DNA from 3 places in the Vreelandella sp. 21 genome. Region 2 is predicted to be linked to each of the others. Evidence: predicted binding sites of a transcription regulator. Region 2 holds the regulator's gene; each other region holds the start of a gene.
What was found. Region 2 encodes FliA, which starts transcription of late flagellar genes. Its sites were predicted from a motif close to CTAAAGTTNNNNNNNNNNCNGCCGATA; they were not measured.

Region 1 (7,373 bases), 810 kb from region 2:
ATAAGGATGAGTAGAGAAGCGTCGTTTCACTGTTCATATTCTCAATGGCCACACTAGTAGTAGCTGCTGGCACGGTTTAAGAGAGCGATTTAATGCCCACCAAGGGTAAATTACGCAAACATAACCAATCACTGCTAGTCTAGAGGTGTTATTTCAAGGTGTTGCTTTCTTTGGAGCAAGCCTTTAAACGCAAAAGCAAGGAGTGCCGTTATGCGTAACATTATCTACATTATTGGTCTAATCGTTGTTGTGCTGTTTATTCTATCGCTGCTTGGACTGCGCTAAGCACATCACGCCAATAGAAAAGCGCCCGCAGCTCTTTTTTCAAGGGGCTGCGGGCGCTTTGTATTTAAAACGTCGTATTTAGAGCGTCGTATTTAGAACGTGCAGAGCAAAGCAAACGCGATTACGCGCAGTCGGCAGCACCCTGACCAAACATATCAAACATTAGCTCCCGTCCCATAGACGTCAGTACGAAGCGGTCGTAATCATTAAATTTAGCGGCACCGCTCTCTTCAAGCACCCGTTGGCATGTTTTCCAACTAGGGCAATGCCCCTTCAAATGAGCCAGCTCGCGTCGGGCAAGGCCACGCTGCGGCAAGGTAATGGTTTCTAGCACATGGCCGTTATCGTAAAGCAGCTCGGCAACGGTAGAAAGGCAGTGGCGTAGGCTGCGCTGCACATGATAAGCGGCAGACGCTACGGTGGATGCGGGTTGTGACACCTCGGAAGGCATAAGTCGTTCTCCTGCAAACAGCCCCAAAATGGGCTTGTTGCAGTGCATTATAAAGCAATGCGAGTGTTAGACCAAGGTCTATAGTTCGTTAGTGTCAAAGCAACCGTCGACCTTTTCCTGACATATTCCTGTCATCTAGATAATTCACCATGTAAGTCACTAGAGAATACGCAGAAAAGTGTTAATCCCGATGGATGGCATTATGCTTTTTTGAGCTTTGTACAGGCGCCATCTTTTACAATTCATTACCTTTTCGTACGTAAAAAAAGCCAAATAGGCTCAAGTCTGGGCTTTAATGGTCGATAGTATTCAATAATAAATCACATTCTTACGTATGAGCAGCGCTAGCGTATTGGGCGTTTTTAAAAAAAGGGCAGTAACTTATGGCTTCCATTTCATCACTCGGAATTGGCTCAGGACTCGACCTCAACGGCTTGCTGGATCAACTGCAAGATGCTGAGCGAGGGAAGCTGAAGCCTATAGAGCGTCAACTGGAAACCCAGCAGACCAAGATTTCTGCTTATGGTCAGCTGCAAAGTGCGCTTTCCAAATTTCAAACTGCATCAGCTGAGTTAAACGACAGTGCGCTTTACGAAAGCCTTTCCACGAATGTGGGAGGCGATGCAATTACTGCCACGGCAGACGGCGAAGCGCAGCCCGGTAGTTATAACGTCACCGTTGATACACTCGCTACCCGTGGCACACTGGCTTCTAAAGGTGTTGATAAACTGGACGCGCCGCTAACGACCACTGAGCAAACGTTAACCTTCACATTCGGAGACGGGGCCAGTAAAGACGTCACCATCGGTGCGAATAGCAGCCTGGAAGATATTCGCGATGCGATTAATGCCAGTGAGGATTCAGGCGTTAACGCCACTATTGTGAACGACGGCACCAACTATCGGCTGGCGCTTAGTTCCAGCGAAACCGGTGCGGATGCCTCTATTACCGGCTTTAGCTTTTCCGATGCAGGCACAGCGCCTTTCTCCGCCGACACCGATAACACCCTACAAGCAGGCACCGATGCCGCGTTGACGGTGAATGGCATTGCTATTACCAGCCCTACCAATCAGGTTGAAGGGGCGATTCAAGGCGTGACGCTTAATCTTCAAGAAGAGGGCGATAGCACCGTGGCAGTCGAGCAGAATACACGCGCTGTTCGTGAAGCGATTACGGGCTTTGTCGATGCCTATAACGACCTCAAGGGCACCATCGGCGAGCTGACCAGTTTCAATGCGGAAACCGGCGTGGCAGGCGAGCTTAACGGCGATAATACGGTGCGCACTGTGGAGTCTCGCATGCGCAGCATATTAAGTGGCGGTATCGAAGGTGAGTTCTCAATGCTCAGCGATATCGGTATTTCGCTACAGCGCGACGGCACGCTTTCTATTGATGAAAGCGAACTGGATAACGCCATTGCCAATAACCAGGATGCGCTCTCGGCGTTTTTCGCCGGTGACGCCGACGATTCAGGTATGGCAGGCCAGTTAAACCAAGGCCTAGATCAGTTATTAGGCACTAACGGGGCTGTGAAAGGAGCTATTACCGGAGCGGAAAATCGTGTGGAGTCCCTTGTAGAGCGCTACACTCGTACAGAACAAACCATTGAGAAGACCATTTCCCGATACCGTACCCAGTTCGGCCAGTTAGATAGCATGATTGCCCAGATGAACCAAACCAGCAGCTATCTAACCCAGCAGTTTGATGCCCTTGACGCTCAACTTGGGCGTAAATAGTCGCTAACGTATTTTAGTGATTGTTGAATGTCTGCACTAACGCCTGCTTCCTGCAGGCGTTTTTATTAGAAAATCCTCATTTCTAGTAAAAAAGTATGAAAAGCGGCGAAGGCGTGAAAAGGCGCTAAAGTTGCACGCTTTTCTGCCGATAAACTTACATTAAATGAACGGGCGTGTGCATGCGCGCCTGGGTATTGTGGTTTAGCCTTTTGCACTGAGGAACACCCCCGCATGGCGACGATAACCTCTCTTGGCGTTGGTTCTGGCCTTGATCTCACTGGTTTGCTTGATCAGCTTCAAGCGGCTGAGCGGGGCAAACTCGCGCCAATTACGCTTCAAAAGAAACAGCAGCAGGCAAAAATTTCTGCTTTCGGTCAACTTCAAACCTCGCTGAACGCGTTTCAAGATGCGGTCGCCAAAATCAATGACCCCAAGCTCTACCAAAGCCTTTCCGCCAATGTGCGTGGCACTGGTGGTGGAGAAGCTATTAAAGCGACTGCTGCCGCTGATGCGCTGCCGGGCAGCTATCGGGTAGAAGTCAGCCAACTGGCCACCTCTGGCACGCTGGCTTCAAGCCGGGTAGATACCAAAGACCAAGCGCTCGACCTACAAGGGGCGACCGCGCTGCAGCTGACCTTTGGCGATGGTGAGACCGTCGATATCAACATCGTAGAAGGCAGTAGCCTTGCTGATATGCGTGATGCCATTAACGCTGATAAAGAAGCCGGTGTGAACGCCACGATTATCAATGATGGCACGGGCTACCGGCTGGCACTTAGCTCTAAAACCACTGGCGCAGACGCTTCTATTGAAAGCTTTAGTTTTGTTGATGCCGGTGGCGCCGAGGTGCCAGGCCCCTTTGCTGAAGATGCGACAACAAAGCGCCCAGGGGAGAATGCCGCGCTTACGGTTAATGGCATTGCGATTAGTAGTGCGGAAAATAGTATTGAAGGCGCTATTCAAGGCGTAACGCTCAACCTCACGGATCTCAACATTGCCGAGGGCGAAACGGCTTCCAGTACTATTAATATTGAGCGCGATACGCTAAAGCAGCGCGAAGCGATTAATGGCTTTGTAAAAGCGTTTAACGACCTAAAAGGCACCATTGGCAAACTCACCAGCTTTACCGGCGATAGCGAAACCGCTGGCGAGCTAGTGGGCGACAATACCGTGCGTACTATCGAATCCCGGCTGCGTAGCGTGCTAACCGGCGGAGTAGAAGGCGGTGAGTTATCGACCCTTAACCAACTAGGCATCACTCTGCAACGAGATGGCAAGCTCAAGGTCGATGACGATGTGCTAAACGATCTAGTCGCCAATAATCCTCAAGCCCTCAATGACTTTTTTGCTGGTGAAAAAGAGGGTGACGGTATGGCGGGTAAGTTAAACACCACCATCGAACAGATGCTGGGCAATAACGGCGTAGTCAAACTGGCGATTAGCGGCGCGGAAAACCGTGTTAAAAGCTTGGACGACCGTTTCGAGCGTATGGAAAAAACCATTGAAGGCACCATCTCCCGTTACCGCACCCAGTTCGGTCAGCTAGATGCGATGATTGCCCAGATGAACAGCATGAGCAGCTACCTCACCCAGCAGTTCGACGCCCTGGATAGTCAGTTAGGCCGTAAGAAATAATCCATAATGCTTCGCTATTAGTAGTGCGGTGTAACGAGCGAAGCGAGGCACCCGCAATGGGCGGCGCAAGCCGCCCTTTTGTTGCTCTAGTAAAAGTAAGCCTCTCACCCTGCAGTTACCAAACATTACATCTTTTTTTACTAACCACCCTAAAGATTCCTCTCGCCGTGCCGTTAATTCTAATAACGGCGCACAAAGTGGCCGATTAGCAGGCCTACCGGCCAGTGTTCATGCAAGGAGAATCACACCATGTCAGTGATCAATACCAACATTACTTCCATGATTGGCCAGTCCAACCTGTCCAAATCACAAAACGCCTTGACCACTTCTATGGAGCGTCTGAGCTCTGGTCTGCGTATCAATAGTGCCAAGGATGATGCGGCCGGCCAGGCTATTGCTAACCGCATGACTGCCCAGATCACTGGTCTGGCTCAAGCTCAGCGTAACGCTAACGACGGTATTTCCGTTGCTCAGACTGCTGAAGGCGCGCTAAACCAAGTTAACGATAACGTTCAGCGTATTCGTGAGCTGGCGGTCCAGTCCACTAATGGCACTAACAGCCAGAATGACCTTCAGTCTATTCAAGACGAAATTAACCAGCGTCTGGATGAAATCGACCGTATTTCTGAAGAGACCGACTTCAACGGCGTTAAAGTTCTAGACTCAGGCGTTCAGTCACTCAGCATACAGGTGGGTGCCAATGACGGAGAAACTATCTCTGTTAATTTGACCGCTATTAATCGCGACACTTTAGGACTTGATGGTTTCCAACTGCTTGACGGTATTCAGGAAAGTGCTGTTGCTGGCACAAACACAGCTACAGTTGAAGCCACTACCGGACTCTCTGCAGCTGATTTTGCTGCACCAGGAGCTGATGTTGGCTCGGGTTCCACTGGTGCTACTGGCTCATTTGGTGACTTCCTCGTAGATGCTAGCGGCGATTACTTTGTCGAATATGCTGGTGGCGAAGACACAGATGGTTCTGGTGGAGCATCCGGTGGTAATGGTACCTACGCTGTTACAGTAGGAGGAGATGGCAGCTTGACGCTCGGAGCGATAGCCTCTCCGGCGGGTGCTACGACCGTCGTTGAGGAGGCTACATTCGATCAAACCATTACGGGTGCAGATGCTGGTAATGTGTACGCATACACAGGCACCTACGGTAATGATCCGGATGATGCGCCCAGCTATGTAATCAAAGACGTTGATGCAGAAGGCAATGACGTCTATTTCAATGCCAATATTGCTGAAGATGGTGAAGTCACTCGTGGTCGTGAACTCTCTGTTGGAGATAAAGATGTTGATCCAATGGAACAGCTTGACGATGCGCTTAACACCATTGACAGCTTGCGCTCGGAGTTAGGTGCTGTTCAAAACCGCTTTGAAGATGCCATTACGAACTTGAATACTAACGAAACCAACCTGTCTTCTGCTCGTTCGCGCATTGAAGATGCTGACTACGCAACAGAAGTAGCCAACATGACGCGTGCACAGATTCTTCAGCAGGCCGGTACTTCTGTATTGGCACAGGCTAACCAGATTCCGCAGAACGTACTTTCTCTGCTGGGTTAATCTGAGACTTAGCTTCGATAGAGATTTTTCTCTATCACTAAGTAGCACAATGAACCGGCTCCCATTGGGGGCCGGTTTTTTTAAATACATCGCTTTCATTTACCAATTCTGGCGTTAGGCAAAAGCGTTATTAGGTAGACTGGCACAAACCATCTTTTTGACTGAGTAGCTCCATGTCCAGAAAAAAAACCGCACTTGACAGCTCAAAATGCAAACCCCGCTTGCTATGGGCCAATCCCTTCTGCCTGCTGGACACCTCAAGTGGGGCCAGTATGAGTGTGCGGCAAATGCTGTATCAGTTGGTAGCGCAGGGGTACGAAGTGCAGGTGCTAGGCGCGACGGTTTTTGATAATGCCAAAGGCATGGGGCAGTTAAAGGCGCAATTTCCTGATCTCAACGCACATTTGCACCAGCTGATTGAGGTGGAAGATGGACCATTAATCCATCAACTAGTGGTGACTCAATGGCCTGTTCGGCAGTTCGTAACGTCTCATGAGGAAGGTCTTTGGTACCATCATTACCAATACTACTTAGATGAATTTAAGCCTGATCTAGTGTGGTTTTACGGCGGGCAAACACTGGATTTATTGATTGCTGATGAAGCGCGCGCGCGAGGTATTCCTTCGGCTGCTTATTTGGTAAATGAGAACTATAAGGCAGCCCGCTGGTGCCGTGATACTGACCTGATTATTACCGATACACCTGCCACTTCTGAGATGTACCGGCAAGCGGTAGGGTTTGTGCCCCACCCGGTAGGTAAGTTTATTGATCCTGAGCAGTTTGTTGCCAAGCAGCATGCGCGTGAACGGCTTCTATTTGTGAACCCAAGTTGGCCCAAAGGGGCCAGCGTGTTTGTACAGCTGGCTGAAAAACTTGAACGCGAGCGGCCCGAGATTCCGCTTGAGGTTGTTGAGTCAAGGGCCGATTGGGGGGCTGTGCTGCGTGAAGCGACACGCAACTTAGGCGCCGAACGTAGTAGTCTTTCTAATGTTACTGTAACACCCAACACCAGTTATATGCGCGACCCTTATAGCCGTGCTCGCGTGCTTATTGCACCAAGCTTATGGTGGGAAAGCGGCGCCCGTGTGTTGGCGGAATCCATGCTTAACGGTATTCCAGCGATTGTCAGCGATAGTGGTGGAAACCGTGACATGGTGGGTGAAGGTGGCATGGTGGTTGATTTGCCTGAAGCCTGCTTTGAAAAGCCCTATCGGCACCTGCTGAGTGAAGATGAGCTACAGCCGCTGTTTGATACGGTTGTGGCTTTTTTTGATGACGAAGCGCTATATCAAAATTACGTCGACCGTGCGACACGATTCGGTGAGGAGCAGCACCACATTCGTGTTAGCACCGAGCGTTTAGTTAACGCATTTAGTCCTTTAATCAATCAGCGGGCGGGTAGCAAGGACTTTCTTAAAGCACAGCGACGGTATCATAAACACAAATTGGCAGGCAAAGCGGGTAAGCCGGAATTTAAGGCTATGCCGATTCCGTTACCCAAGCCTCTCCAAAACCCGGTAGCTTCTTCTAGCCCGCAGGGAACGCGCAGGCTGTCTCAAGGAAGTTTTGACTGGCAAATCAAAGGTAAAATTATTGCGCTAGATAACAGTGCTAAACTTCTTAAAATCGGTGAAGCAGAAAAATTGGCCGAAACAGGCGCGTTCGCCCTTGTTGCATTTGACCCCACTAGCGAA
Region 2 (7,373 bases):
GTTAAAGACTACTACATATAGAAAAATCAGCGCGTTACCTTTTGCTTATCGTCAACAAACGATAGGCTAATGTTTTTCTTGTGCGATGCCACCCTTATGCCTACTTTAAAGCCTTTTGCGTTAGCGACCTTCAGCGCCATACTTTCCAGCACTGCGCTGCCTAGCATGGCAGCAACGTTCAATATTGATGCCGCGCAATCACACAATCATTGGCAGTCAATGGCGCTAACATTAGGCAGTGAGCAACACTTTCGTGCTGTGGAAACCCATAGCTATTCGGATGCCACCTTGAGTTTGAACGCGACTCAGGGTGTTTGCGACTTACCGTGGCTGGAAATGCGGGTCACGTTGGCTGAGCAACAAGGCGAAAGTCGCGCGGTTAACTTAGTGCCTACCAGGATCCGAGTGGATGACACACCGATCATCGATACCATGGCCGAGTTTATTACCGAGCGAGGCGATGATGGGTTTTATGCGCACTTCTACCTGAGCGACCTGCAAACATTAATGGCGCAAATGAGCCAAGGAGAACAGCTGTTTATCGGTTTCGATCAACAAGATAGTGAGCCTTGGTATATGACCTTTAGTCTTGATGGTGCTGATGACGCCATAGCGAGAATACAGCGCTTATGCGGCCGCGCCGACGACCAATGATGCCGCGTATCACTGCACGCTTTTTTCGGCGATTTCAACGCGGTTACGCCCATTACGTTTAGCTCGGTACATCGCAGCATCGGCCCGGGCGATAATGGTTTTGCAGCTATCATCGGGCTGCCATACTGCGACACCGATGCTGACCGTTATCGCTTGGCCCAAGCCCTTCACCTGTAGCGTTGCCACTAAACCACGCAAGCGTTCAGCAAGCCCTTCTGCGGCCTCCATACTGGAGTGGGTCGCCAATACCACAAACTCTTCCCCTCCCCAGCGCCCCAAATGATCACAGCCCCGCAGTGAGCTTTCCACCATGCGTGCTAGCGAAATCAGCACATCGTCGCCCACGCTATGGCCTAGGGTGTCATTGATCTGTTTAAAATAGTCGACGTCAAATAACAACAGCGCGAAAGCCGCCCCATAGCGTTTTGCTGCTACCAGCTCTGCATCAATAGCCTGCTCGATGCGGTAGCGGTTCCACACCTGAGTAAGTGGGTCAAAATGTGCCAACTGTTCTAACCGTTGATTCGCTTCTGCCAGCGCTTTACGCTCGCGCTCCAGGTGCATATTGAGCGTGCTGATCTCATAAGCCGAAATGGCCAGCGTCAAATCTTCCCCCAGATCAATCGCGGCTAGCCGCTCAACCCGTTGCCAGGCTTCGCTTTTTCCTGTGACCTCCTCGCACCACGCGTCAGAAGGCGACATCATCATAGGCGGTAGTGATGCAGAAGAGGGCTGCATCGCCCAGTAGAGCGTCTCCACTTGTTCAGGGCGAAAAAACATCAGCCAGCCGCGCTGAACAGGGTTAGTAGGCAGCGGCACGGCGAGCACACCACTCTGCTCTAACATGTCTAAAGAGGACGTTAGCGGCTCTTTGGCTGTCTCTTGGGTACACCATGGCCCACTATGGATATGGGCTTTTTCAATTCGTGTGGCCAACTGGCTGATCGTTTCTGGCTTGGGCGTATTGCCTGATTGATAGATACTGCCTTTCACCCATAACGCAACGCCATTGGCACGAAAGAGCGACTTCCATGTCTCGGCATGCTCCGTAAACAGCTGATAAGGCCCCTGAGGCTTTAAGCGATTATTGCTTGAAAGCACCAGGCTATCTTGTACACGCTGCAAATAGCGCGCTTCTTGGCGAGCTCTCAGCAGTAACAGCCGCTGCGTAGCCATTTGCACCAAGGTACGTACCGCATCTCGTACGGGCGGCGCTACAGGGTAAGCCGCTGCCGAGTGGCAGAATAGCAGCCCCCAAAGGCCGGTATCTCCCTGCATGGCCACGCTTAGTGCACCGCGTACGCCAAGTCGTTGTAAGTACTGTTGCCGCTCAGGGGCCGGAGCGCGCAAGAAGCAATCACTTACATCTACCGCCACACTCGTCGGCAGTAAGTGCTCACAGGGTGCTGCGACATCCTGGATCAGCCGCACCGGATGGCGCTCATAGGCTCGCCGTAGTGCGATAGGGAAGTCCTTGGCGGGAAAGCGTTGCCCTAACAAGGCAGGTAAACGAACTACCGGCAACTCGGTATCGGGCTGAACGCGCCCCTTAGCTAACGACTCGGCCACGATTAACCCATGCCAATCACTATCGAAATGGCATACAGATACCCGGTCATGCCCGGTTAATTCTTGAACGGCTATCACCAGATAATCAAGCAGTTCTTCTTGATGTGTCGCTTCCGCTAAACGCATCAGGCGTTCGTTCACCGTGCCAAGTAGACGCTGCTTACCGAGGGTATGAAGGGGCTCTATCTCAACTAACACATGCGCACCGGCACGGTAAGCATGTAACTGGAAACGGGTTGATCGAGCGGGACACTTAAAGGTGAGCGGCCCCGGCAAACGCTGCTGACCTTGTAGCTCGTAGCGTACGCGCTGGCTTAAGCGCTTGCCTAGAACGCTGGAGAGCGTTGGGAGACACCCCTCACGAAGGCTTATTCTCAGCAATTCAACAAAGTTGCTACTAAACGCCTGTATGCGCCGGCAGTCAGCATCGAGCACCAGTAATGCACCGAACGACTGTAGTAGCGAGTGATGCTTCAACACAGAGATGGCCTCAAGAAATCTCTTTACCCCTCAGTCTGCTGCCTTAGCAACAGTTCAACGCGCCGGTTGGCAGATCTACCTTCCGGTGTTGCGTTACTTTCCATGGGTTGGGTATCGGCGTAACCGACTGCCCGCATACGTGAAATAGCAACTCCCTGGCGCTCAAGATGCCGGACCACCGCAATGGCGCGCCCTACCGAGAGATCCCAATTTGAGGGGAAGCGAGAGGTAGCAATGGGAACATTATCCGTATGCCCTTCTACTGAAATTTGACCCTCAAAGGATGCTAACACTGCCAGAAGGCTTTCTAACACATCTTGCCCCTGGGGCGTTAGTACGGCGTCACCGCTAGGGAAAAGCAAGCTGTCGTCGATACGCAGCGTAACACCTTCTTCACCTTGAGAGACACTAACCCCTGGGATATTAAGCTCCGTCATTCGCGGCTTTAGCCCGCTGTGTTGTGGATGAATACCGGTTGCTAAGCTGGCCAACGGAAGCGAGGTGATAGCACTTGCAGAACGCATTCTATCGCGATCAAAGGCTTCCCCTCCCCCCGGCGGGGTCAATGCAAGCAGTAAGACAAACAGCGTGATTAACAGCGTTAATACGTCTAAATAGCTCGTTAGCCAACCTTCATCGCCCTCCCCTGACACAGTGGGCAATTCCAGTGCGTGCCGTGAATCACGATCTAGCATAGCGCTATCCTTTTGCCGCAGAACTAACTGTTGGCCGCGGTTTTACAGAGGCATCACGGATCTCGTCATGATAATTAGCCACAAAGGAGTTGAGCGTTTCTTCAATAAAAGAAGGCAGCCGCCGTTTAGTAATTAGCGAAATGCCCTCCAGCACCATGTTCATGGTGATAAGTCGCTCTTCCGTGCGCCGCTCTAGCTTGACGGCAATCGGTTTGAACACCAGGTTGGCGAGCAGAATACCGTAGAACGTTGTCAGCAGAGCCACCGCCATGCGCGGGCCAATAACGTCAAGGTCACCTGCATCCATCACTTCCAGCATATTGACCAGCCCCACCAAGGTGCCAATCATGCCAAACGCGGGCGCATAGGTGGCCATGGTACGAAATATCTGCGCCTCAGCATGCTCCCGCGCCTTTAATCGTGCGATTCGCCAGCGCAGCATATCGAAAATTTCGTCCTCTTTCGTGTTAGCAATCACCAGTTGAATCCCGGTGCGCAAAAAGGGGTTACGGGTATGCTCTAGCTCCTTCTCAACCGCCCTGACATCGCCTTTGAACCACAGCCGTGCCATGGAAACCAGTTCGTTGATATCATCTCGCACATAGGTGTTTTCACGCCGAAACACCAACCCCACCAGGCGCACCACGCGTAGCACTTCTTTCAGCGGATAACTAATAAAGGTAGCCGCCAAGGTGCCCGTCACCACAATGGCTAGCCCCGGCAAGTTGATAAAGCTTTCTGGCGACTCTGCAGTAAAAAACAGCACGCTTACCAGCAAAAGCATGCTGGCAAAAATACCGATCAGCGTAGATGGGTTCATCAACGGCTCCTCGCCGGTTATTCGTGATTGATAGTAGCGTTAGGTGGTGTCATATAAGCGAGCGCGAAGCCTGCTAATCGCTTGGCTGTGAAGCTGGGAGACACGGGATTCAGTCACACCCAGCACCGCCCCGACTTCTTTAAGGTTCAGCTCTTCTTGGTAATACAACGCCATCAGTAGTTTTTCACGTTCAGGTAAGGCATCGATCGCATCAATTAACGACTGACGCTGCTGTTTATCTAACAACTGTTCGAAGGGCAGGTTAGTGGCTTCCTCTTTCGCAGACTCGGCCCCTTCGGCCACCAGCTCTTCAAAGGGCAACAACTGGCCACTGTTCGTATCGTTGAGCAATTGCTGATACTCACTAAGCGGCATATCCAGGTCACGCGCGATTTCACCCTCTTCCGGCGGGCGCCCTAACTGCTGCTCAAGACGACGCACCGCATCATCCACAGCTCTGGCAGAGCGGCGTACACTACGCGGCAACCAGTCACGTGTTCGCAGCTCATCCATCATGGCACCGCGAATACGCTGACTTGCAAACGTGGCGAACGTTGCCCCCTGGGTCGCATCAAAACGCCCTAGTGCCTCTAATAAGCCCACCATGCCGGCTTGAATAAGATCATCCAACTCAATACTTGCGGGTAGTCTTACCTGCAGCGTTAAGGCCTGACGTCTTACCAGTGGCATGTATTGGGTTAACAGCTCGCTCTGTTTAATCCTGCCTTGTGCTGTATACATCCTCGTGCCTCACGGCTGAACTCTGTTCACTGGTAATTCACAATCACTTGTAGTTCCTGCACCCGTACCGGGCGCTGGCCCGGCGTCAACGCAAAACGAAAGTACAGCGGCCCACTGACCTGTTTACCGGCTAACGCAGTGGTTGAACCTCGCATAGCAGTCAAAGGAACACACTGCTCAGGGTGGCATAGCCACGCATTAACCGGCGCATTAACCGGCATTTGAAAACGCCAATGAATACGCTCTATCGCAGCATGCTCTACCTGCGCCCCTGCCGGTGGTTGAATGGGCTGGCTGCTGACAGCTCGGTCACTCATCGCGACCAGTACGCTAGGCACCTCACTACTCCAACTGCCCGTAGCGGCATAAACACTCATGGTGATGGCGCTTAGCGCCATCACCAACACGGTTTTGAAGTTATCAACCTTGAAGCTAGCGATCTCAAAATAGCCCATTATGTTAAAACTATGTGCGTAACTATCGTGTTGTAATAACGCTTCTTGAAACCAGCGAGCATAGACATTTTTATTCCTTATAGAGACGCTTGATAGCCACTGTTAAAGCACGGCCACATGGCGTCAGGCTAGCGTCATCGCGCCAGCAGTAAAAGCTCTATATCCAAGTAATAGCTGGCTGCTTCGCGCAGGTTATCGAGCAGACCTCTGCGCGGCAAGTTTGGCTCGTGCAGTGCTAACAGCTGCCTAGGGCCACCGTTCTCCTGCACTTGCCGAAGCGAGCGATACATCTGTGCGAAAGCATCGGCATCGCTATTAATCCATAGCGCCCAACGCGGAAAGCGCTCTTTCAGTTGGCCAAGATTAGCGGCATCCGCATTGACGATGTGAATATCCCAATCATCCGGGTCGCCAGCCCAACGTCGCCCCAGCACAGACCATTGGGCTAGGCGCCCTTTTACTCTTGCCACCTGCTGATCGCCACCGTTAGGCATACCGATCACGATAAGCGGCTTTTGCGGCACCGAGGGCGGTGCAGTGGTTTGCGTTTGGGCAGCAGTTGGCGGCACCGTCAAAGAGTCGGTCATAGCGGTCAGTGACTCAGCCGTAAGTTCGTCTCCCGTGGGGTCACTTTCAACTGACTCTGCTTGGCGCTGCTGGCGCTGTAAATCTGCCCACTTGCGCAGGCCCGCTGCCTGATCCTGGGCACTCATACCAGCCCCTCACGGCTAACGCTGCTGAGTTGACGAATGGCGTCACGGGCCATAAACGCGTGAACAAGCGCATCTAGCATCGCCGTGTCGCGCCGCTTACGCGTGGTGCCCAATAACCTTAGCAAATCGGAACGCAGTGCTATCGCAGCGTCATCATTGGCGATATCTAAGTGTCCCGCTGCTGCGGCGATACCGCTGGCCATCAATAAGCGAACCTCCGTGCTTACTTCGCCATCATCCGCATCTTTCAACTGCTGCCAAGCGCGTTTGGTTAGGCTAGACACCCCTTCGCTTTGCAGTTGGATAACCAGAAGCGAACGCACATCTGCACCTAATCGGGCAGGCGTTAACCAGTAGCGGCGCGCGATGCGTTTGCCATTTTCTGGATCGCGAACTTCACCAACCCATGCCAACAGCGGTGTACCAGCGGCGTCCTCTACAGCAATATGGGTATGCCACAGCTGCACTGTTTGCCCACGAAAACGCAGATCAGTGTGATCTGTGAGCGGGCTATCTGTGAACAGCTGGCGCAGGACATAACGCTCGCCCTGACAGTATACCCGCTGAGTGGCAGCTACTAGCGTGATCCAGGTCAAGTGTTGGGCTTCTAGCCACGCTAACGTGGCGGGGTCGGGAAATACGGGGAGCAGATGTACGGCGGCCCCCAGCGTTTCGCCCTGGCGCAGCAGCCGTGATTGCCAGCCTGCGGGCTGACGGTGCTGTAGGCTGGTTAGCGCTAGCCAACCGCCATCGGCGTCTAGCCCAAGATCGGGCATCGACCAGTCACAGCCTCGCTCATTACGGCGGGGAGACCATGCCATGCCCAGCCCCTTATCCGCGCAGGGCTCGCTAGCCAGTAGTGCATCCAAGCGTTTGTCTTGCACCACGCCCGGTAAGGAGGCGATATCCCATACCGACTCTAACGCTGAAAACCCAATAATCCTTTCACGCAGCCGCGTCAGCACAGAGCTGAGGCGGCGCCCTTGCCCCAGCACGTCTCGCGACCAGCGCGGCAGACTCACCGAGTGAGGCTGCGAAGCGGAGGTCGAAGATCGCCCTTCACGCACCCTTCCCAATGGGGTATTAAGCGCTTGATCGATCAGCGCAGCAGGGTTCGCAACCGCCATATCTTCTGGAACACGTTGCCCGTACGAACCAAATAACACCCGCAAGCCATGGCGTATGACAATATCTAGCACGGGGGCTAACCGGCCAGCTTCGTCCTGCTTGGTAATAATGCAATCAT
Region 3 (7,373 bases), 1.4 Mb from region 2:
GAGTTGCAGGCGATTTGCACCGATAACGAAAACACCGATAAAGACCACCCAGAGCAGTGGGAAACCTTGGCCGACTTTACCGAAGAGTTAGAGGATGCGCTGCCGATTTACCAAAAGGCACTTGAGAAAGCCATTGCTAAGAACTCGAAAGACCATATGGCCTCTATCGGTTTCTCCATGGCAACGTTGCAAGTACAGTTAGGTCAAACGGATGACGCCATCGAAAGATTGCAACATGCGAAAGCCAGCGCCGAAGGCATTGAAGATGATGAGCTGAAAGCAGAAATCGATCAGCTGCTTGAAACGCTAACGACCAACTAGGAAGCCTATTTTGACGAATAATGATATTTTTCGCCGCATCCGCTACACCTTTGATTTAAAAGACAGCACCATCGTGGACATCTTCTCACTGGCTGACGTCAGTGTGAGTCAAGCGCAGGTCACTGCTTGGCTGAAAAAAGACGAAGATGACGCTTTTGTCACGATGAAAAATAGAGAGTTGGCGGCGTTTCTGAATGGCTTTATCAGCTTTAAACGTGGCAAGCGTGAAGGCCCGCAGCCTGCGCCTGAAGCACAACTAAACAATAATATGGTGTTCCAGAAGCTGCGCATTGCACTGAATTTAAAAGCAGACGATATCTTGGCAGTGTTTGAACTGGTGGGCTTACCGCTGAGCCACCATGAACTCAGCGCCTTTTTCCGTAAGCCAAGCCATAAAAATTACCGTGAGTGTAAAGATCAAATGCTGCGTAATTTCTTACTCGGTATTCAACGCCAGCTACGGCCTGGCTCGAACGACGCAGGTTCTGAGTCTTAAGTTCACACGCTTTATGTCACACGGTAACGGTAGGAGAGGTAGTGCAAGGCCTCTCTGCCTTATCGACGCTAACGCTTCACGCAGACGAAAATCGCATTGCCTGAAAGGTTATCCCAAGGGGTAATGGTCTGATAGTTGTGCTCAAATACATGCACCTCAAAATAAGGCGCCAGTAGGGCGGTTAATTCCGTAAAGCTGACCGCTACCATCGGATGCTCGTCGTTCCAGACTTGCGTGGCGCCTGCGCTGGTTTTTTCAATGCTCAGCCTAAGCGATTGCTTTTCGCCGTGCCCGCCGTAGTGCCAACCCGAGCGGAACGTGAAGACATTGTCATCTTGTCTGGCACTGTGTTTAACACATAAATCATTATTGATTTTGTTTTTATCTACCACGTTAAAATAGAAAACGCCGCCCTGTGTTAGTGCGCGATGGGCGCTGGAAATACACCCTTTTAGCTTTTCAATCCCATCGTTGTAGTGGATCGAGTACAAAAAGCAGGTGATCAAATCGAGGGGTTCGCTGGCTTCGAACGCACTCATATCTTGCCGTGAAAAAAGCGCTTCTGGGCAACGCTTGGCGGCGATATCCAGCATGGGTTGGTTAATATCAAGACCACTACTGAGATAACCAAAATCAATAAAATGGCGGACATGAGGGCCCGTGCCACAGGCTAAATCAAGGTGCACATGCCCGCCGTTGCCGAAAATCTGATGGAGTCGACGAATGGCGTTGCTTTGCTCTTGATAGTCGATATCGACGCACATCAAATCGTAGTAGCCAGATAGATCGGTATAGAGTGCGTTGGAGGACAGATTGGCGGACATAGTAGCCTAATGGTGGGCGCTAAAATATTGGGGTGGCGCATAGTAAACGAGCGGGCAAGGTTTTAGAAGCGAGGGGAATATTGTTGTTAAAGAAATTCGGTCATCGTCCGATAATCACTTAAGATTTAAAAGCCAACAAGCCGCCACAAGAGTCAGCCATGCCCAAATCACCTGCTTACCTTCTCGCTGCGATGCTGCTTAGCCTAGTCACCTATGCTCAGGCGTCTGCTAATACGGCAGAAGCAGCGGCGCTAGCGTGGTTAGAATCAATTGATAATGGTGAGGTTGAACAAGCTTGGGAGAGTTCATCGCCGCTACTAAAAACGCCGCTATCGCCTAGCATGCTTAGACGTATCATTGAGTTAGCACGCAATGAGTTTGGCGCGGTTGAATCACGTCGGAAAGTGCAAGTCTCTCACTATCGATCAATGCCGGGTGCACCAGATGGCGACTACATGGTTTTTATCTTCCATACTCGGTTTGAAAATAAAGCGAGAGGAATAGAAACCATAACACCTCATCTTGAAGATGGTGAGTGGCGAGTCAGTGGTTATTATGTGCAATAGCTCTGTGTAGTGCTTCTTTGTAACAGGTTTTTGTAAATGACTGATGCCGTAACCAATACGAATCAAGGTGGTGCTGCTATGCCTAGTATTGCTAATACGCCCGAGCCGCCTTACTACGCGGTTATTTTTACCTCACAACGCACCGAGATCGATAATGGCTATGACGCAATGGCGACAAGAATGGTTGAACTTGCAGCACAGCAGCCGGGATTCTTGGGGGTAGAGTCTGCCCGAAATGAGGTGGGAGTGACGGTGTCATACTGGGCTGATTTGGCCTCAATAAAAGCGTGGAAAGCCCACGCTGAGCATCAGGAAGCTCAGCGACTAGGCCATCAGCAGTGGTACCAGCACTTTAAGACGCGCATTGCCAAAGTCGAACGAGATTATGGTATTTAAAATATTAACGCAGCCTAGGCAGGCTTTTTGCTGATTAAGTTTAAGAGGCTAACCTTAGGGCAAAGCCAATAATGAGTGTTCCAAATACCCAGCGTTGCAGGGTTTGCCTTTTTTGATGGCTGGCAAACCAGCGTTGCATCCGCGCTCCCAAGCAGGCATATAGCGCATCGTACACAAGCCCCACGCCCACTAGCACAGCCCCCAATAGAGTAAATTGGAGCGCAACGTCACCCTGTTGGGTGTGAACGAACTGGGGTAATAACACCGAACAAAACAGCAGCGATTTTGGGTTCAGTAGGTTCGTTAAAAGACCCCGTCTCCAGGCTAGGTAATAGCTACCGGTGAGCGATGCTTGCGGGTGGTTAGTATCGGTGCTCCGTTTAGTACGAATCAGCTGTACGCCCACCCAAATCAAGTAGGCAGCACCGAGATAACGAACAGCATCAAAAAGCCACGGAGCGGCGACAAATAGGGCGGCCAGGCCCAAACCGGCTAACGCCACATGCAGCCCTCGGGCGATGGCTAACCCTAGCGCTGTGGCTAATCCATGCCCACGGCCCAGCGTACTGCTGGTATGTAGCACCAACAGCATATCTGGGCCTGGAATCAGGTAAACAATGGCTAATGCACTAATAAAAAGACCGATTTCCATGGCCGCTCCCTCAAAATTGCACGTAGTGACTTCATAAAGGGCATGGTACCGTTAAACTGATGAGTGATTTCTTGCCATTTGCGCTCATGGAACATCAGTTATTGGTATTTTGTGCCAACTAAGAGTGGAGAAATGCTTACTTATGCCAAGTGGTCAGTTAGATGCTACCGACCGGCGCATTCTTGCGTTGCTACAGGGGGATGCTCGCTTAACCAATGTGGAGCTCGCAGAGAAAGTAAATTTGTCGCCGTCTCCCTGTTTACGCCGGGTGCGACGCTTGGAAGCAAGCGGCATTATTCGTGGCTATCACGCGGAGCTTGATCGTCGAAGCGTCGGGCTGGAGTTAACGGTGTTTGTGGGCATTAAGGTAGAACGCCACCATGAAGAGCAAGCTAATGCCTTTCGAGAAGCCGTGGTTAAACTGCCGGAAGTGGTCACTGCGCATTTGGTGTCTGGTGAATCGGATTTTCTGCTACAGGTGGTAGTGCCTAGCTTGGCTGCGTACGAGGCGTTTTTAACGGGGACGTTGCTGCGCTTACCTGGAGTGAGCGATATTCGCAGCAACTTTGCTATTCAGCCGGTGAAAGAGTACGGCACATTACCGCTGGATAATAGCGATAAGGCCTAGTCTGGCAGTTGAGGAATGAAGAAGGCCTACGGTTTAGCGATTAATGCGATATTACTAACCCAGCCAGCGACTGTAATCCGACGACCACCACCAGTACCACCATACCTAGCGCGAGGCTGGTTTTAAGCGCGTGACGCTTCCACATAAGTTCTACGCGGTTGCCAAAGCGGTGTACCAGCCAAGCAAGGCCGAAATAGCGAAGCCCACGGGCTAGCAGGGCAGCCAGCACAAATAACATAATCGGATAGCCGGAAAGCCCGGCGGTAATCATTGCCACCTGAAACGGGATCGGCAGTATGCCAATAGCCAAAATCGCTGCAAAACCGTACTGCTCGAAGAATGTTTGGAACGACTGATAACTCTGCTCCATACCCATAAATTCGATAAACCATGTGCCTATGGATTGGTACAGCACCATGCCGACAGCATAGCCCACAATGGAAGCTATCAGGCAGCCAAGGGTCGTCGCGGTGGCCATTGCCCAAATGCGCTGCTGGTTAATCGCCATGAGTGGGATCAACACCAGCTCGATGGGAATTGGCAAAATAATGGTTTCTAAAAAAGATAGAGTGCCGAGTAGCCACAGCATGTTTTTCGAGCCATTGATGCGCTCAAACCACTGTTTAGTCCGTGTTGTTGAAAGCATCTTATGTCTCTACATTTCAGTATTAATGCGACGATAGACGGCCGCTAAAAGGCTGTAGAGACCAAACGCAAAGAGTCCAAGTGCGACAAAGGCAAGCAACCACTGACCGAAAGGTTGGCTTCGCAGCGTGCTGAACACTTCTCCCATACCACCTGCTTGATTAGGGTTAATTTGGTAGGCTGCGATGATAAAAAAGCTGCCCACGATCACGAAGACGAGACCGCGAATCACTAAGCCGAATCGACAGATGGGGTAGGCCCATTGTTGAGTTTGTGGTGGCATCGCAAAGTGTTTATCGAATTTTGCTTTGTAGCCTTTGATTGCATGGGCAATACCAACACCTATCAAAATTAAACCAACCCCGCCAACTAACCATCGCCCGAAAGGCTGCTGCATCAGCCAACCTGCTACGCCTTGCGAGCCGCCGCTGGAATCCCCAGAAGAGCCTGCAAATTGGAAGATGAGCGTTGCGGCAAAAAATGCCAGAAGAATATGCGTAATGGCACTCGCTAATAAACCTGCGCGAATAGTTAAGCCTTTAGCACCATTACCATGATGGTCGGTGTCTTTGACAGCTTGGATTGTGCGCCACATAGCGTAGCCGACCAAACCGACAGCAATAAGACCTAGCATGATTTTACCAAAGGGAGCAGTTAACACTCTTTCTAGAGCACCGCGGCTGCCTTCCGTTTGGCCGCCTTGTTCAAAGGCTGCCAGGGTGGCTAGGCCTCCCACTAATACATAAACGATGCCGCGAGAAGCGTAGCCCATTCGGGCGAAAAGGGTAATCACATCACGATGATCTGGGTTATTCATTCGATTGGCCATGGTGTCCTCCTGACATTTATGGCATTGCGAATTCCTATGCAATCTGGCTTATATAGAGCTTGTCTGGCGACCATACTGTGCGTGCGTTGTGCTATTGTCTAGCGTAGGCCAAGCTATCAGGCTATTCGCTATTTTTTGATGATGCGAGCAGAAGATGAGCCATAAGTCTCCAAGTGCTAAGTCTCCACATTCTGGGTCTCCACATTCTGGGTCTCCACATTCTGGGTCTCCGCGTGCTGGGTCGCCGCCTGTTTTTTGGCGCGACTCACGGCTGCCTTATGTCGAACTGCGTAAAATCAGTGATGCGAGGCAAGTGTGCTACGCCCCTCATAGCCATGTTCACTGGTCGGTAGGGGCTATTACGTCAGGCAGCAGTACGTTTTTCTATCGGGAATCGACTTACCCGATTAGCGCCGGTGACTTGGTTATGATGAACCCCGACTGGGTGCATGCCTGTAACCCCATCGAGAACGAACCTTGGGCATATTTGATGCTCTATGTGGATGCGCAATGGCTAGCGGATTTACGCTATCAAATAGGCACGCTTGGTTCCCCAACCTGGAGTGATATCGATACGGCAGTGGTCTCACAGCCAGCGCTGTATGCCCACTATTGTGAAATGGCGGCTTGTTTATTAGATAAGCAATGCACTCTCTCTATGAAGCACGCGTCGGTTACCGGGTTTCTTACCGCATTGATGCTGGCATTAGCGCACGAGACAACCGTCTCTAGGCCGCAGCCGCCGGATGGCTTGCAGGCTGCGGCTGCCTATTGTGACGTGAATGCGGCTTTTGATGTGTCATTGGAAACGCTATGTCAGTTAACCGGCTATAGCGCTGGTCATCTTATCCGTGCGTTTAAGCAGCACTATGGGCTTACCCCTCATGCTTATCTGATTAATCGCCGTGTTCAGCTTGGCCAGCGTGCGCTTAGGCAGGGGGAGTCGATCGTTAATGCGGCTTTATTAGCCGGCTTTAACGACCAACCCCACTTCCAGAGAACATTTAAGCGGTTAGTGGCGGCAACACCCAACCAGTATCGCTATCCGCTACTCAAACAGCAGGAAAATAGCGCTGGCAGCTAGGCCAGCAGCCAGCGTGCGGTTAATGGTAATCAGAACGAACGGACGGTGAATATAGCGTCTAAGAAAAGCGCCTGCATAAACCCAGCTGGCCAATGACAACCAACAAATGGGTAGGTAGAGAGCAGCGAACAGCCATAACTGGTAGGGGTCATTACTGCTGGTGTAAGCCCCAATGCCAGCGGCAGACGCCAGCCACGCCTTAGGGTTTAACCACTGCATCATCGCGCCGGTCATAAAGCCTGGTGGCTTATCTGTACTCTGGCCACGAACAGCGCCATCATGTTGGAAAAGCTGATAGCTTAAGTAAAGTAAAAAAAGTAGCCCCGCCCAGCGTAATATTTCCTCCAGTAGTGGCACTACGTTTAGCAGTGAGTAGAGCCCCGCGCCAATCGCTAGGAAAAGCACTAGAAACCCCAGGGTCGCCCCCGTGACAAAAATAAGCCCTTTGGCAATAGGGTAGTGGGTGCCGCTACTCAGGCAAACAAGGTTGACGGGACCTGGTGAAATAGACGCGGCAAGGGCAAATGCTGACATCGGTAACAGTAGTGAAACGCTCATTGTTGTCCTCCTAAACAGAATCAAGAGCTTGCAAGAGCGCGAGAAAAGAGTATTGAACAAAATTGAGATGCCGCGATATTGCGCAAGATTCGGGTAGGCCGGATGACACGGTCTGGTTAAGCTTGTCCTATGCTCAGAGAGCCCTGTGCTTTTCCTCGTTTAGCTCCGGTGAGAACGTCTTTATGAATGACTATGCCCGTATCGAAAAAGCGATGTCCTACATGGTGGCCAATGCCGCTAGCCAGCCAAGTTTGGAAACGGTGGCGGCTCAGGTGCATTTGAGTGCTTACCATTTCCAGCGGCTGTTTTGTCGTTATGCGGGTATCAGTCCTAAGCGTTTTTTACAGGCGCTGACCTTGGAGCGGGGCAAACAA

Region 1: fliD (flagellar filament capping protein FliD) is a predicted target of FliA. The motif match lies at 1,015-1,041, and genes of this name have one in related genera.
Region 3: ACN06F_RS07285 (DUF4019 domain-containing protein) is a predicted target of FliA. The motif match lies at 1,728-1,754, and genes of this name have one in related genera.

Annotation. Positions count from the first base shown of each region.
Region 1 covers NZ_CP194673.1:3,371,569-3,378,941, reverse strand. The annotation lists gene ACN06F_RS15420 (YqhA family protein) at 1-14, shown strand, start outside; gene ACN06F_RS15415 (hypothetical protein) at 407-736, opposite strand; gene fliD (flagellar filament capping protein FliD) at 1,120-2,472, shown strand; gene fliD (flagellar filament capping protein FliD) at 2,704-4,107, shown strand; gene ACN06F_RS15400 (FliC/FljB family flagellin) at 4,357-5,679, shown strand; gene ACN06F_RS15395 (glycosyltransferase) at 5,853-7,373, shown strand, end outside.
Region 2 covers NZ_CP194673.1:135,529-142,901, reverse strand. The annotation lists gene ACN06F_RS00650 (hypothetical protein) at 97-654, shown strand; gene ACN06F_RS00645 (diguanylate cyclase) at 664-2,703, opposite strand; gene ACN06F_RS00640 (OmpA/MotB family protein) at 2,727-3,398, opposite strand; gene ACN06F_RS00635 (motility protein A) at 3,403-4,218, opposite strand; gene ACN06F_RS00630 (RNA polymerase sigma factor FliA) at 4,258-4,959, opposite strand; gene ACN06F_RS00625 (flagellar protein FlhE) at 4,986-5,414, opposite strand; gene ACN06F_RS00620 (hypothetical protein) at 5,549-6,127, opposite strand; gene flhF (flagellar biosynthesis protein FlhF) at 6,124-7,373, opposite strand, start outside.
Region 3 covers NZ_CP194673.1:1,563,514-1,570,886, forward strand. The annotation lists gene ACN06F_RS07270 (tetratricopeptide repeat protein) at 1-321, shown strand, start outside; gene ACN06F_RS07275 (DUF1456 family protein) at 332-817, shown strand; gene ACN06F_RS07280 (class I SAM-dependent DNA methyltransferase) at 886-1,629, opposite strand; gene ACN06F_RS07285 (DUF4019 domain-containing protein) at 1,800-2,207, shown strand; gene ACN06F_RS07290 (antibiotic biosynthesis monooxygenase family protein) at 2,286-2,603, shown strand; gene ACN06F_RS07295 (LysE family translocator) at 2,644-3,255, opposite strand; gene ACN06F_RS07300 (Lrp/AsnC family transcriptional regulator) at 3,398-3,883, shown strand; gene ACN06F_RS07305 (YqaA family protein) at 3,924-4,529, opposite strand; gene ACN06F_RS07310 (DUF1206 domain-containing protein) at 4,539-5,357, opposite strand; gene ACN06F_RS07315 (helix-turn-helix domain-containing protein) at 5,512-6,441, shown strand; gene ACN06F_RS07320 (LysE family translocator) at 6,406-6,999, opposite strand; gene ACN06F_RS07325 (bifunctional transcriptional activator/DNA repair enzyme AdaA) at 7,182-7,373, shown strand, end outside.